Regions from separate parts of the Mesorhizobium sp. M2E.F.Ca.ET.209.01.1.1 genome, predicted to be linked through region 1. Evidence: predicted binding sites of a transcription regulator. Region 1 holds the regulator's gene; each other region holds the start of a gene.
What was found. The regulator LexA, encoded in region 1, represses DNA repair genes until DNA is damaged. The targets are predictions, from matches to a motif close to TGTTCNNNNTGTGTTCNG.
Positions count from the first base shown of each region.

Region 1 (4,175 bases):
CGCGCGAAGGGATCGCCGACCACATCCGGAGCAGCATCGGCGGGTCCGAAGGCGAGATCGCGGCGGCGCTGATCGTCGGCGTGCGCGCCGGCATTCCGGAAGCGATCAACGAGTCGATGCGACGCACCGGCATCTACCACATTATCTCGATCTCCGGTCTGCACATGGCGCTGGTGGCCGGCACGATCATGTTCCTGCTGCGCGGCGCTTTCGCGCTGTTTCCGGATTTCTCGTCGCGCCGCCCGGTGAAGAAATACGCCGCTGCGATCGCGCTTGCCTCGATTGCCGCTTACCTCGTCATCTCCGGCATCGTGGTGGCGGCCGAACGGAGCTTCATCATGCTCGCCGTGATGCTGATCGCGGTGCTCTTTGACCGCGCGGCGCTGACGATGCGCAACCTGGCGATCTCGGCGATTGCCGTCATCCTTGTGTCGCCACATGAAGTGGTCGGCCCGAGCTTCCAGATGTCCTTCGCCGCCACCGCTGCCTTGGTCGGGGCCTATGCCGGCTTTGCCGACTATCGCGCCGGCAAAGCGACCGCGCCGCTGGCAAAGCATTCGTTCCTCGGATACCTGTCGCGAAAACTGGCGGTTGGCGTGGGTGGCGCCGCTGTAACCTCGCTCATTGCGGGCAGCGCGACATTGCTGTTTGCGATCTGGCATTTCCAACGCGTGTCGCCGCTCAGCCTGCTGGCCAACCTCGCGGTGATGCCGATCGTTTCGCTGATCGTCATGCCGTTCGCCGTGTTGAGCGCGCTCGCCATGCCGTTCGGCTTCGACGGTCCCTTCCTCTATGTGATGGGCAAGGGACTGACAGCGATGATTGCCATTTCGGCATGGATTTCCGAGCGCTCGCCGGTCGATGCCGTGGGATTGATCTCGATCCAGTCGGTGCTGCTGGCGACAATCGCGCTGGTCATCGCGACCATGGCCACCACCTGGCTAAGGCTCGCCGCTGTTCCCTTCGCCCTCGCCGCGCTGCTGGCGATCCCGCATGTGCGCACGCCGGATGTGCTGATCTCGGAGGATGCGCATCTGGTGGCGATGCCGATCGGCGGCGGCGAACTTGCCGTCAACCGCGAACGCTCCAACGAGTTCACCACCGACAATTGGAAGCGGGCGCTGAAAGCCGAGGAAATCGTGCCGCCGGAGACGTTTGCCAAAGACGCTCTCGACATCGCCGATCCTGTCGACCTGCCACCAGGATCGCCCTTCTATTGCACCGGTGACCTCTGCATCGGCCGGCACCCTTCCGGCGCGATCGTCGCGCTTGCCGAAAACCGCGACAGCGCCCGGCCTGCCTGCGGCTTTGCCGACCTCATCGTCATCAACGATGCGACGGCCTACAATCCCTGCTGGGATCCGCGTGTGCTTGTCGTCACCAAGCGCCAGCTGGCGCGTGACGGCAGCGCCGCCGTCTTCTTCGATCCACAATCGGCAACGGCCCGCCCAGCCATCCAATATGCCGTCGAAAAGCCATATCGGCCCTGGCACGAGCAGCGCAAATACTCGCGCGAGGCGAGGGGGCTGCCGCCTTATGAAAAGCCCTGAGAGGGCCAAGCCCTCGCAGCCGGATCAGTAGCGCCTGATCAGCCCGACGAGCTTGCCCTGCACCTTGACCCGATCCGGTCCGAAGATCCGGGTCTCGTAGGCCGGGTTGGCAGCCTCCAGCGCGATCGAGGCGCCCTTGCGGCGGAAGCGCTTGAGCGTCGCTTCCTCATCGTCGACCAGCGCCACAACGATCTCACCCGGGCTCGCCGTGCTGGCGTTACGGATGATGACGGTGTCGCCGTCGAAGATCCCGGCCTCGATCATCGAGTCGCCCTTGACCTCCAGCGCATAATGCTCGCCGCCCATGATCATGTCCGGCGGCACCGAGATCGAATGCGTCTGGTGCTGGATGGCGTCGATCGGAACACCGGCGGCGATTCGGCCCATCACCGGAATGGACACGGCCGAAACGGCGTCGTCGTCATTGCTCGGCGTCGGCGTACGCGAAGGCGCTGCCGGCTTGACCTGGCGGCTTAGATTGCCCTGGCCGCCCTGGATGACGCTTGGCGAAAATTTCCTTGCGGCATTCAGGCCGGGCGCGATCGAGTCGGGCAGCCGCAAGACCTCCAACGCGCGCGCCCGGTTTGGCAGCCGGCGAATGAAGCCGCGTTCTTCCAGCGCCGTGATCAGCCGGTGGATGCCGGACTTCGAGGCCAGGTCCAGCGCTTCCTTCATCTCGTCGAAGGATGGAGGAATCCCGCTCTCCTTCAGGCGTTCATGGATGAACATCAGGAGTTCATGTTGTTTGCGCGTCAGCATTGGCGGCCCCCATGGGTTCCGAAACCAGAATCAGAAAAACAAACCCAGAACAAACACTATCTGTTCCAGTTGTGTTCCGCAACCGTTTAAAGTTTAATGAATTTCTTAAGGCTGCCGAAAGAATGTTGCATCCGACGGTGCCCGGCCGCCGGCGGCTGGGCTGTGTCATTGATTCCGCTCGATTTTGCAATTCTCCTTAAGCTGAAATTGAGAGGCGACACCGTCGCTGAGGCACCGAGGGTTTCGCGTCGGCTCATTCATGCATGCACCGTACCGTGAACGAAACGAACCCAAAATGCCAACCTTGGCGACGATTCCGGCCCTCAGCCTTTGCCGTCTATGGACCAGCTAACACAGGACAGAAGGTTCTTGCCGTGCCGCTGACGGTGATGAGACAACTCCTCGGTCGCCTGAGGATGTAGCGGCACGGTTCGAAGCGGAGGCGGTAGCACAATGAGGGGAATTCCCGATCTTGCCGAGGTCGAGGCAATGGATGCCGCGGACCCGCTGCGCGCCCTGCGCGATCGCTTCGTTCTGCCGGAAGGGGTGATTTACCTCGACGGCAATTCGCTCGGCGCTGCTTCAATCAACGTCTTCAGCGAGATCGAGAAGTCAGCGAAGCAGGAATGGGCGCGGGATCTCATCCGCGCATGGAACACCGCCGGCTGGTTCGACATGCCTGTCCAGCTGGGCGACCGGCTCGGGCGTCTGATCGGCGCCGCGCCTGGCCAGACGGTGGTGTGCGACACAACCTCGATCAACATCTACAAGGTCCTGCATGCGGCGCTCGCGATGCGGCCCGAGCGCCCGGTGATCGTTGCCGAGGGCGACAGCTTCCCGACCGACCTCTATATGGCGGAAGGGGTGGCCTCGACGCGGCCCGGCACGGTGCTGCGGCTCGAAGGCGTCGATGCCCCGACGATCGAGGACCTGATCGACGACGATGTTGCCGTCATCCTGGTCAACCACGTCAACTACAAGTCCGGCCGGCTGCGCGACATGGCCGCCCTGACCCGCAAGGCCCATGACGCCGGTGCGCTGATCGTCTGGGACCTCTGCCACACGGCCGGCGCCCTGCCGGTCGATCTCGACGGCTCGAATGCCGATTTCGCGATCGGCTGCACCTACAAATATCTCAATGGCGGGCCGGGCGCGCCGGCCTTCATCTATGCCGCGACCCGCCACCATGGCGACATTAGCCAGCCGCTGAGCGGCTGGTGGGGGCATGCCAGGCCGTTCGCGTTCGAACAGGGTTATGCCGCCGGCTCAGGCATCCGGCGGTTCCTGTGCGGAACGCAGCCGGTGCTGTCGATGCGGGCGCTGAAAGGCGCGCTGGATCTTTGGGACGAAGTCGACCTGACGGCCGTGCGCGAGAAGAGCGTCGCGCTGACGGATCTGTTCATCCGCCTTGTCGAAGCTAGATGCGGCGCGTTGGGTCTCGAGCTGGAAGGCCCGCGCGACGGCGCCGAACGCGGCAGCCAGGTGTCGTTCGCCCATCCGCATGGCTACCAGGTGATGCGCGCCTTGATCGAGCGCGGCGTGATCGGCGATTTCCGAGCGCCGTCGACAGTCCGTTTCGGCTTCACGCCGCTCTATGTCGGCTACCGGGACGTCTGGGACGCCGTCGAGGTGCTGGAAGACATCCTGCGCACCGGCGCCTGGCAAGAGGCCCGCTATGCGGTCAAGGAGGCCGTCACGTGACTTCGAATGGCATGCCGAACAAAGACAACTCGAAATCGATCTGATCGCGGGAGGGGACGGTGCTGGGACACCGCATTGTCGACTGGGATGACGCCTACGCCAACGGCGCGAACATCGCCGGCGGCGACCGCTGGCCGGCTGCCTGGGACGGCCCGGCTCACGCAT
Region 1 covers NZ_SADP02000034.1:11,872-16,046, reverse strand. Annotated here, with positions in the region: gene EN852_RS33260 (ComEC/Rec2 family competence protein) at 1-1,550, shown strand, start outside; gene lexA (transcriptional repressor LexA) at 1,575-2,309, opposite strand; gene kynU (kynureninase) at 2,763-4,010, shown strand; gene EN852_RS33245 (alpha/beta hydrolase) at 4,070-4,175, shown strand, end outside.

Region 2 (4,175 bases), on a different contig from region 1:
CGCCGCCAGCCGCGCGTTGTTCTCGACCAGCGCGATGTTGGTCTTGAGGCTGCGGCCGCCGGTCAGCTCAAGGATCTTCGACAGAAGGAACGGCGTCACTGCCTTGCCGGTGACACTCTGCGCTTCGGCGGCTTTCTGCGCGGCATCGATATAGAAGGCCATTTCGTCGGCGGGGATCTCGTCATTGTGCGGCACAGGATTGGCGACAAGGATGCCGCCGCCGAGGCCCAGCGCCTGCCGCGTCCGGTAGAAATGCGCGATGTCCTCAGGCGCCTGCAGCGTTAGCGGCGCGCGGAACGGCGACTGTCTCGACCAGAAGGCGGGCATGGTTTCGCTGCCATGGCCGATGACCGGCACGCCGCGCGTCTCCAGCACCTCCAGCGTCTTTTCGATGTCGAGGATCGCCTTGGCGCCGGCCGAGACGACGATGACCGGCGTGCGCGCCAGCTCGTCGAGATCGGCCGAGATGTCGAAGCTTTTCTCGGCGCCCTTGTGGACGCCGCCGATGCCCCCGGTGGCGAACACTTTTATGCCGGCCATATGCGCGGCGATCATGGTGGCGGCCACCGTGGTGCCGCCGGTGCGCCCTTGCGCCACCGCAAAGCCGATATCGGCACGCGACAGCTTCATGGCGTCGCCGGTCATCGCGAGCGATTCGCGTTCGCCGTCGGACAGGCCGATCTTGATGCGGCCGTTGACCACGGCGATCGTCGCCGGCACCGCGCCGGCATCGGCGATGATCTGCTCGACCTTGGCCGCCATCGCGCCATTGTCGGGGTAGGGCATGCCGTGGGTGATGATCGTGCTTTCCAGCGCCACCACCGGCCGGCCGGCGGCAAGCGCCTCCGCCACGGGCGGGTGGATGTCAATAAAGGGGCGGGCGGTCTCGGGCGTCATGGCTGTCTCCGGCAAGGAGGAACTGGATGGTTGGTGGCCCTATGCCACCTTCCGTGCCTCCGGCACAAGGGCAAGCGCCTGCGTGAAGTTGGCGCTCGTGAAGGATGGCACGGCCTCCGGGCTCTCGATGGCGAGCATGGCCGCAGCGACGCCCTCACGCAGCGCGGCGCGCAGCGGCAGGCCGCGCAGTATTGCAGCGACGGCCGCGCCGGTCAGCGCGTCGCCGGCGCCGGTGACGTCGGCGACCCGCCGCGGCGCGGGCGGGTCGATTTCGAAGATGCCGCTGTCGTCGAAGCCCAGCACCGGGGCGCTGCCGGCCGTGATCACGCCGGCGTTCAGGCCGGTCTGCCTGAGTGCGTCGACAAGCGCGTTCCCGGACATTTCGGCGCCGACCAGCGCGGCGGCTTCGCGGCGGTTCATGAAGAGCAGCGACAGGTGGTCGAGCAGCGGCGTCAGCCGAACGACCTTGGCCGGTGAAACGGCGATGGCGAAGACCGGCCGGCCGCCGGCGAGCGCCACCAGGCGTTCCAGCGCCGCCGTCGGCAGGTTGGCGTCGCACAGGATCGCGTCGGCCGCGGCGATTGCCTCGCGCACCTTGGAACGCCTTATCTGCTTAGGGAAGGCGAGATCATAGAGCGCCATGTCGGCCAGCCCGACGATCAGCTCGCCCTCGGCGTCGATCAGCGCCGTGTAGCTCGGCGTCGTGCGGTCGAGGAACACGACCGAGAGGTCCGTTATCCCGGCGTTGTCGATCGCCGAGGCAACCGTGTCCGCCGCCGCGTCGCCGCCGCGCACGGAAATCAGCGAGGCCGACACACCGCGCTTGAGCACGCTGCGCAGCGCGTTGAAAACCACGCCGCCGACGTCCTCGCGCATGATGCCGGGGTTGGAGGCTGCCGGCACATAAGTGCCCGAGACCTGGCCGCGCCGGTCGATATGGGCGCCGCCCAGCGCGAGGATAGTTGGGGATGTCGGCATTTCGGGTCGGTGACTTTCATTGATCGTGCGGCTGCGCACACTAGGTTTCCCCGGGTCACCCTGCAATCGGGGTCGCGATTCGGGAAGGCCGGATATCGAAATCTCTTCTGGACCAGTGGTTGTGCTCCGCACTAGCCCTGGTGAGACAAAAATAGAACAAATCCAGATATTGATTGTTTTTCAGATATTTGTTGCCCCTTGCCAAATGAGAACAAAAAAGGTACAAAACGGTAAGGATCACGGATTGTCCGGCCTTCATTGACGACCACGGGGTGATGTATCATGGCTCAGAATACTTTGCGGCTTGTAGAGGATAAGGCAGTGGACAAATCAAAGGCTCTGGACGCGGCGCTGTCGCAAATCGAGCGCGCTTTCGGCAAGGGCTCGATCATGCGGCTCGGCGCCAACGAGCAGGTGGTCGAGATCGAAACCGTGCCGACGGGCTCGCTCGGCCTCGACATCGCGCTTGGCGTGGGCGGCCTGCCGCGCGGCCGCATCATCGAGATCTACGGGCCGGAAAGCTCGGGCAAGACGACGCTGGCGCTGCACACGGTGGCGGAAGCGCAGAAGAAGGGCGGCATCTGCGCCTTCGTCGATGCCGAGCACGCGCTCGATCCGGTCTATGCCCGCAAGCTCGGCGTCGACCTGGAAAACCTGCTGATCTCGCAGCCCGACACCGGTGAGCAGGCGCTGGAAATCTGCGACACGCTGGTGCGTTCGGGCGCCATTGACGTGCTGGTGGTCGATTCGGTCGCGGCGCTGACGCCGCGCGCTGAAATCGAGGGCGAAATGGGCGATGCGCTGCCCGGTCTCCAGGCCCGCCTGATGAGCCAGGCGCTGCGCAAGCTGACCGCCTCGATCTCGCGCTCCAACACCATGGTCATCTTCATCAACCAGATCCGCATGAAGATCGGCGTCATGTTCGGCTCGCCCGAGACCACGACCGGCGGCAATGCGCTGAAATTCTACGCCTCGGTGCGCCTTGACATCCGCCGCATCGGCTCGGTCAAGGACCGCGACGAGGTGGTCGGCAACCAGACCCGCGTCAAGGTGGTCAAGAACAAGCTGGCCCCGCCCTTCAAGGTGGTCGAGTTCGACATCATGTATGGCGAGGGCGTGTCGAAGACCGGCGAGCTCGTCGATCTCGGCGTCAAGGCCGGCGTGGTCGAGAAGTCGGGCGCCTGGTTCTCCTATAATTCGCAGCGTCTCGGCCAGGGTCGCGAGAACGCCAAGCTGTTCCTGCGCGACAATCCCGACACGGCGCGCGAGATCGAGCTGGCGCTTCGGCAGAATGCCGGGCTGATCGCCGAGAAATTCCTCGAGAATGGCGGCTCCGAAGGCGGGGACGACGGTTTCGAGGACGAAGCCGGCGCCATGTAGGGCTGGCCTAGGAAGATCGCGCAGCGGTTTCCTGTTCGGGATTGAGCGCAAGCAATTCGTCGGCTTAGCCGGAGTTCGGCCACAATCCTGGTCTATTTGCTTGTGCTTATGTAATCGAGTTCTTGAGTACTGCGTACCTGAACCGCCGGCCTTCGCGCCGGCGGTTTTGCATTTCGCGGGTGGTGTTGAGCCGCTGCCCGCTTGCCGATTGGCCCAACTCCGTGTTTCTGGACAGGCTCAAGAGCTATCGCTAAAAGGCCCATCTATCTTCTGAAATACCAAAGCCCATTGCCGCCGGCCTGGCCGGCGGTTCTTGCGAAAAAGGCAGTGTGCAATGAGTGGCGTGAACGACATCCGGTCGACATTCCTCGACTACTTCCGCAAGGAGGGCCACGAGATCGTCGCCTCCAGCCCGCTGGTGCCGCGCAACGATCCGACGCTGATGTTCACCAACGCCGGCATGGTGCAGTTCAAGAACGTCTTCACCGGCCTGGAGAAGCGTCCCTATTCGCGGGCGTCTACCGCGCAGAAGAGCGTGCGCGCCGGCGGCAAGCACAACGACCTCGACAATGTCGGCTATACCGCGCGCCACCTCACCTTCTTCGAGATGCTCGGCAATTTCTCGTTCGGCGACTATTTCAAGGAGCGCGCGATCGAGCTTGCCTGGAACCTGATCACCAAGGGTTTCGGCCTGAAGAAGGACAAGCTGCTGGTCACCGTCTATCACACCGACGACGAGGCGGCGGGCTACTGGAAGAAGATCGCCGGATTGTCCGACGACCGCATCATCCGCATCGCGACCTCGGACAATTTCTGGGCGATGGGCGACACCGGCCCGTGCGGTCCGTGCTCGGAAATCTTCATCGACCGCGGCGAGCATATCTGGGGCGGCCCGCCCGGCAGTCCGGAAGAGGACGGCG
Region 2 covers NZ_SADP02000004.1:300,898-305,072, reverse strand. Annotated here, with positions in the region: gene EN852_RS10565 (pseudouridine-5'-phosphate glycosidase) at 1-897, opposite strand, end outside; gene EN852_RS10560 (carbohydrate kinase family protein) at 937-1,875, opposite strand; gene recA (recombinase RecA) at 2,158-3,255, shown strand; gene alaS (alanine--tRNA ligase) at 3,590-4,175, shown strand, end outside.
Region 2: recA (recombinase RecA) is a predicted target of LexA. The motif match lies at 2,083-2,100, and genes of this name have one in related genera.

Region 3 (4,175 bases), on a different contig from region 1:
TGCGTCGCGCCGCGCGGCCGCCCGACCGCACGCATCCGCTCGGCTATGGGCGCGAGCTCTATTTCTGGAGTTTCATCGTCGCGCTTCTGGTGTTCGCGCTCGGTTCCGGCATTTCCTTCTATGAGGGCATCATCCACATCATGGCGCCCGAACCTGTCGTCAACGCCAGGGTCAATTACATCGTGCTCGGGCTGTCCTTCCTGTTCGAGGGCAGCTCATGGCTGGTGGCGCTGAGGGAGTTCCGCCAGCAGAAGGGCAGGCAGGGCTGGTTGCAGGCGGTGCAGTCGAGCAAGGATCCGAGCGTCTACACGGTGCTGTTCGAGGACAGCGCCGCATTGCTCGGCCTCATCGTCGCCTTCGCCGGCATCCTCTCCGCGCAACTTCTGGAAATGCCCGAGCTGGACGGTGTCGGCTCGATCGGCATCGCCATCATCCTCGGCGCCACGGCGATCTTCCTGGCGCGCGAGAGCAAGGGCCTGCTGCTGGGCGAGCCCGCTTCACCCGAAGTGCAGAAGAAGGTGCTGGCGATCGTACAGGACGACCCGGCCGTCCAGCGGGCCAACGGCATATTGAGCGTCCACGTCGGTCCGGAGGAAATCGTCGCGGGCTTGAGCATCGAATTCGAGGATCATCTCACCGCGCCCGAGATCGAAGCCTGCGTCGAGCGCCTGGAGGCAAGGCTGAAGAAAGAGATGCCGCAAATATCGAGGCTCTTCGTCAAGCCGCAGGCAACTGGCACATGGGAGCGACGGCGCAAGGCCATGGCCGAGGCTTCGGAGGAGAGTTAGGTTGAACGGGGCGAAGTTTGTGAGGAGCACAGCCTATGAAGATCGACGGCGGATGCCATTGCGGCGCGATCACCTATGAGGCGGAGGTCGATCCGGAAAAGACCTCGATCTGCCACTGCACCGACTGCCAGCAGCTGACCGGGACGGCTTTTCGCGTCACCGTGCCGGCGCCGGAAAGCGACTACAGGGTCACTCGGGGCGCGCCGAAAGTCTATATCAAGACTGGATCGAGCGGCGCCAAACGGGCGCAAGGTTTCTGCGGCGATTGCGGCTCGCATCTCTATGCAACCTCGGTCGGCGACGGACCCAAAATCTATGGCATCAGGGTCGGCACAGCGCGCCAGCGGGAGGACCTTGTTCCGAGAAGACAGGTCTGGCACCGCTCGGCGTTGCACTGGCTGCCGGAATTCGAAGGCATGACGACTCTCGAGGAGCAGTAGGCTACTCATCGCCCTCGACGACCCGCAGCCTGAGCTGTCCCGTCTTTGAATCGGCCACCCGCGCGCCGGCTTCCGCCTTAGCGGGACCGCCGCGCGGCGTCTCGGTTTCGCCCTCGGCGAACTCCAGCGCCTCGATCTTCTGGCCGCGCTTGGTGACCTTCGACGTCGAGACCAGAATGTCGTCGATGTCCTTGGCCGCCTGGCCGAAATGCGTCTGCAGTCGGCGCACCCGCTCGTCGACCCTGGCCACATCCTCCATCAGCCGGATGACCTCGCCCTGGATCAGATGCGCCTGCTCGCGCATCCGGGCGTCCTTGAGGATCGCCTGGATCACCTGGATCGACAGCATCAGCAGCGACGGCGAGACGATGACGACGCGGGCGCGGTGCGCCTTCTGCACCACCGCTTCGAAATTCTCGTGGATTTCCGCGAACACCGATTCCGAGGGCACGAACATGAAGGCGGTGTCCTGCGTCTCGCCCTGGATCAGGTATTTTTCGGCGATATCGCGGATATGCACCTCGATGTCGCGCCGAAAAGCCTGCGCCGCCACCTTCTGCATGTCGGCGCCTTCGGCGGCGCGGATGGCCTTCCAGGCTTCCAGTGGGAATTTCGCGTCGATGGCGAGCATCGGCGCGCCGTTCGGCATCCGCACCAGGCAGTCGGGCCGGCTGCCATTGCTGAGGCTGGCCTGGAATTCATAGGCGCCGTGCGGCAGCCCGTCGGCAACGATCGCTTCCATCCGCGACTGGCCGAAGGCGCCGCGCGTCTGCTTGTTGGAGAGGATCGCCTGCAGCTGCACGACCTGACCGGCCAGGGACTGGATGTTGCCTTGCGCGGTGTCGATCACCGCCAGCCGCTCCTGCAGCTTGGCCAGGCTTTCATGCGTCGACTTGGTCTGCTCGGCCATGGTCTGGCCGATGCGGCCGGTCATGGCGTCGAGTCGCTGCCCGAGCGATTGCGTGAGCTCCGCCTGCCTGGCGCCGAACACGTCGGCGATCGCGCCCATGCGCCCCTGCATCTCGGCCTGCGCCTGCATGATGTCGGCCATCCGCGCCTCGGCGTCGCGGGCATGGTCGGCCGCTTCCGCCGCGGCAACCGCGCGCGCCTTGGCCGCGCGCCACAGGGCGATGACGAGCGCGGCGAACAGCACGACGAACAGGACGGCGACGATGCCAACCGCCTGGCCGAGCGTGATCGTGGTGGCGCCGAGCCGCGCGACCGGTTGCGAAAGGATGGAGGTCATGTCGTTCATGGGCGCAGCATAACCGATTCGCATCGCCGGCACAGATCAAAACGTGAACAGGGAAAAGCTGCCCCCGTTGACGCCTCGAAAGCGAAGTCTTAGGTGAGACGCCATGTCGATCAAGCCGCTCATCATCCTTCCCGATCCCGTCCTGCGCCAGGTTTCCAAGCCGGTGGAGCGCGTCGACGCCGATTTGCGCAAGCTCGCCGACGACATGCTGGAGACCATGTATGACGCGCCGGGCATAGGCCTCGCGGCGATCCAGGTCGGTGAGCCGCGTCGGCTTCTGGTCATCGACCTTGCCAAGGAAGGCGAGGAGCCTCAGCCGCATGTCTTCGTCAATCCGGAAGTGCTCGAGAGCTCCGACCACCGCTCGGTCTATGAGGAAGGCTGCCTGTCGATCCCCGACTATTATGCCGAGGTCGAGCGCCCGGCTTCCGTGCGGGTGAAATATCTCGACCGCGACGGCAAGTTGCAGGAGATGCAGGCGGAGGGCCTGATGGCCACCTGCCTGCAGCACGAGATCGACCACCTCAACGGTGTGCTCTTCATCGACCACATCTCCAAGCTGAAGCGCGACATGGTGGTGCGCAAGTTCAAGAAGCTCGCCAAGGACAAGGCGCCGGGCAAGATGGTGGGCTAAGGGCCGTTTCGGCCGCGCGAGCACCTGAGCCTACCGCAAACGGGATCGCAGACCTCATGCCGCTTCGCGTCATCTTCATGGGCACGCCGGATTTTTCCGTGCCGACATTACGCGCCATCGCCGAAGCCGGCCACGAGATCGCGGCCGTCTACACGCAGCCGCCGCGCGCCGCCGGCCGGCGCGGGCTGGAATTGACGCCCTCGCCGGTGCAGCGCGAGGCCGAGCGGCTGGGGCTCGAAGTGCGCACGCCGACATCGCTGAAGGGTGTGGCGGAGCAGGCGGCTTTCGCTGCCCTGCAGGCCGATGTCGCCGTCGTCGTCGCCTATGGGTTGCTGCTGCCGAAAGCCATTCTGGACGCGCCGAGGCTGGGTTGCCTCAACGGCCATGCCTCGCTTTTGCCACGCTGGCGTGGTGCTGCTCCCATCCAGCGTGCCATCATGGCCGGCGATGCCGAAACCGGCATGATGGTCATGAAGATGGAAGAGGGTCTGGATACCGGGCCGGTGGCAATGGTTGAAAAAGTCGCCATCGCACCCGATATGACGGCCGGCGAATTGCATGACCGCCTGATGGTTCAGGGCGCTTCGCTGATGGTCGAGGCGCTCGCGCAGTTGGGGATAAATTGTCTGACATTTACCCCGCAGGCGACGGAAGGGGTGACCTACGCCCGAAAGATCGATAAATCGGAGACACGCGTAGACTGGACGCGGCCTTCTGGCGAAGTCCACAATCACATTCGCGGCCTCTCGCCCTTCCCGGGCGCGTGGTGCGAGGTCGAAATTGGCGGCCGCACGGAGCGGCTGAAACTGCTTCGCTCGACGCTCTCGGATGGCGTCGGCGAGTCGGGAGGAATTCTCGATGACCGGCTGACGGTCGCCTGCGGGTCGGGCGCGGTCAGGCTGGTCGAAGTTCAACGGGCGGGCGGAAAGCCTGCCGCCGCGCAGGAGTTCTTGCGCGGAGCCAAGATCGAAAAAGGAACGAAACTGACATGAGCATGATGTCGATACGCGCGGCGACGCCGCGGGATCGCGAGGCGATCCGCCTCGTCGAAGAGCATG
Region 3 covers NZ_SADP02000013.1:35,601-39,775, forward strand. Annotated here, with positions in the region: gene EN852_RS22560 (cation diffusion facilitator family transporter) at 1-788, shown strand, start outside; gene EN852_RS22565 (GFA family protein) at 824-1,228, shown strand; gene EN852_RS22570 (DNA recombination protein RmuC) at 1,230-2,483, opposite strand; gene def (peptide deformylase) at 2,587-3,117, shown strand; gene fmt (methionyl-tRNA formyltransferase) at 3,174-4,109, shown strand; gene EN852_RS22585 (N-acetyltransferase) at 4,106-4,175, shown strand, end outside.
Region 3: EN852_RS22570 (DNA recombination protein RmuC) is a predicted target of LexA. The motif match lies at 2,516-2,533, and genes of this name have one in related genera.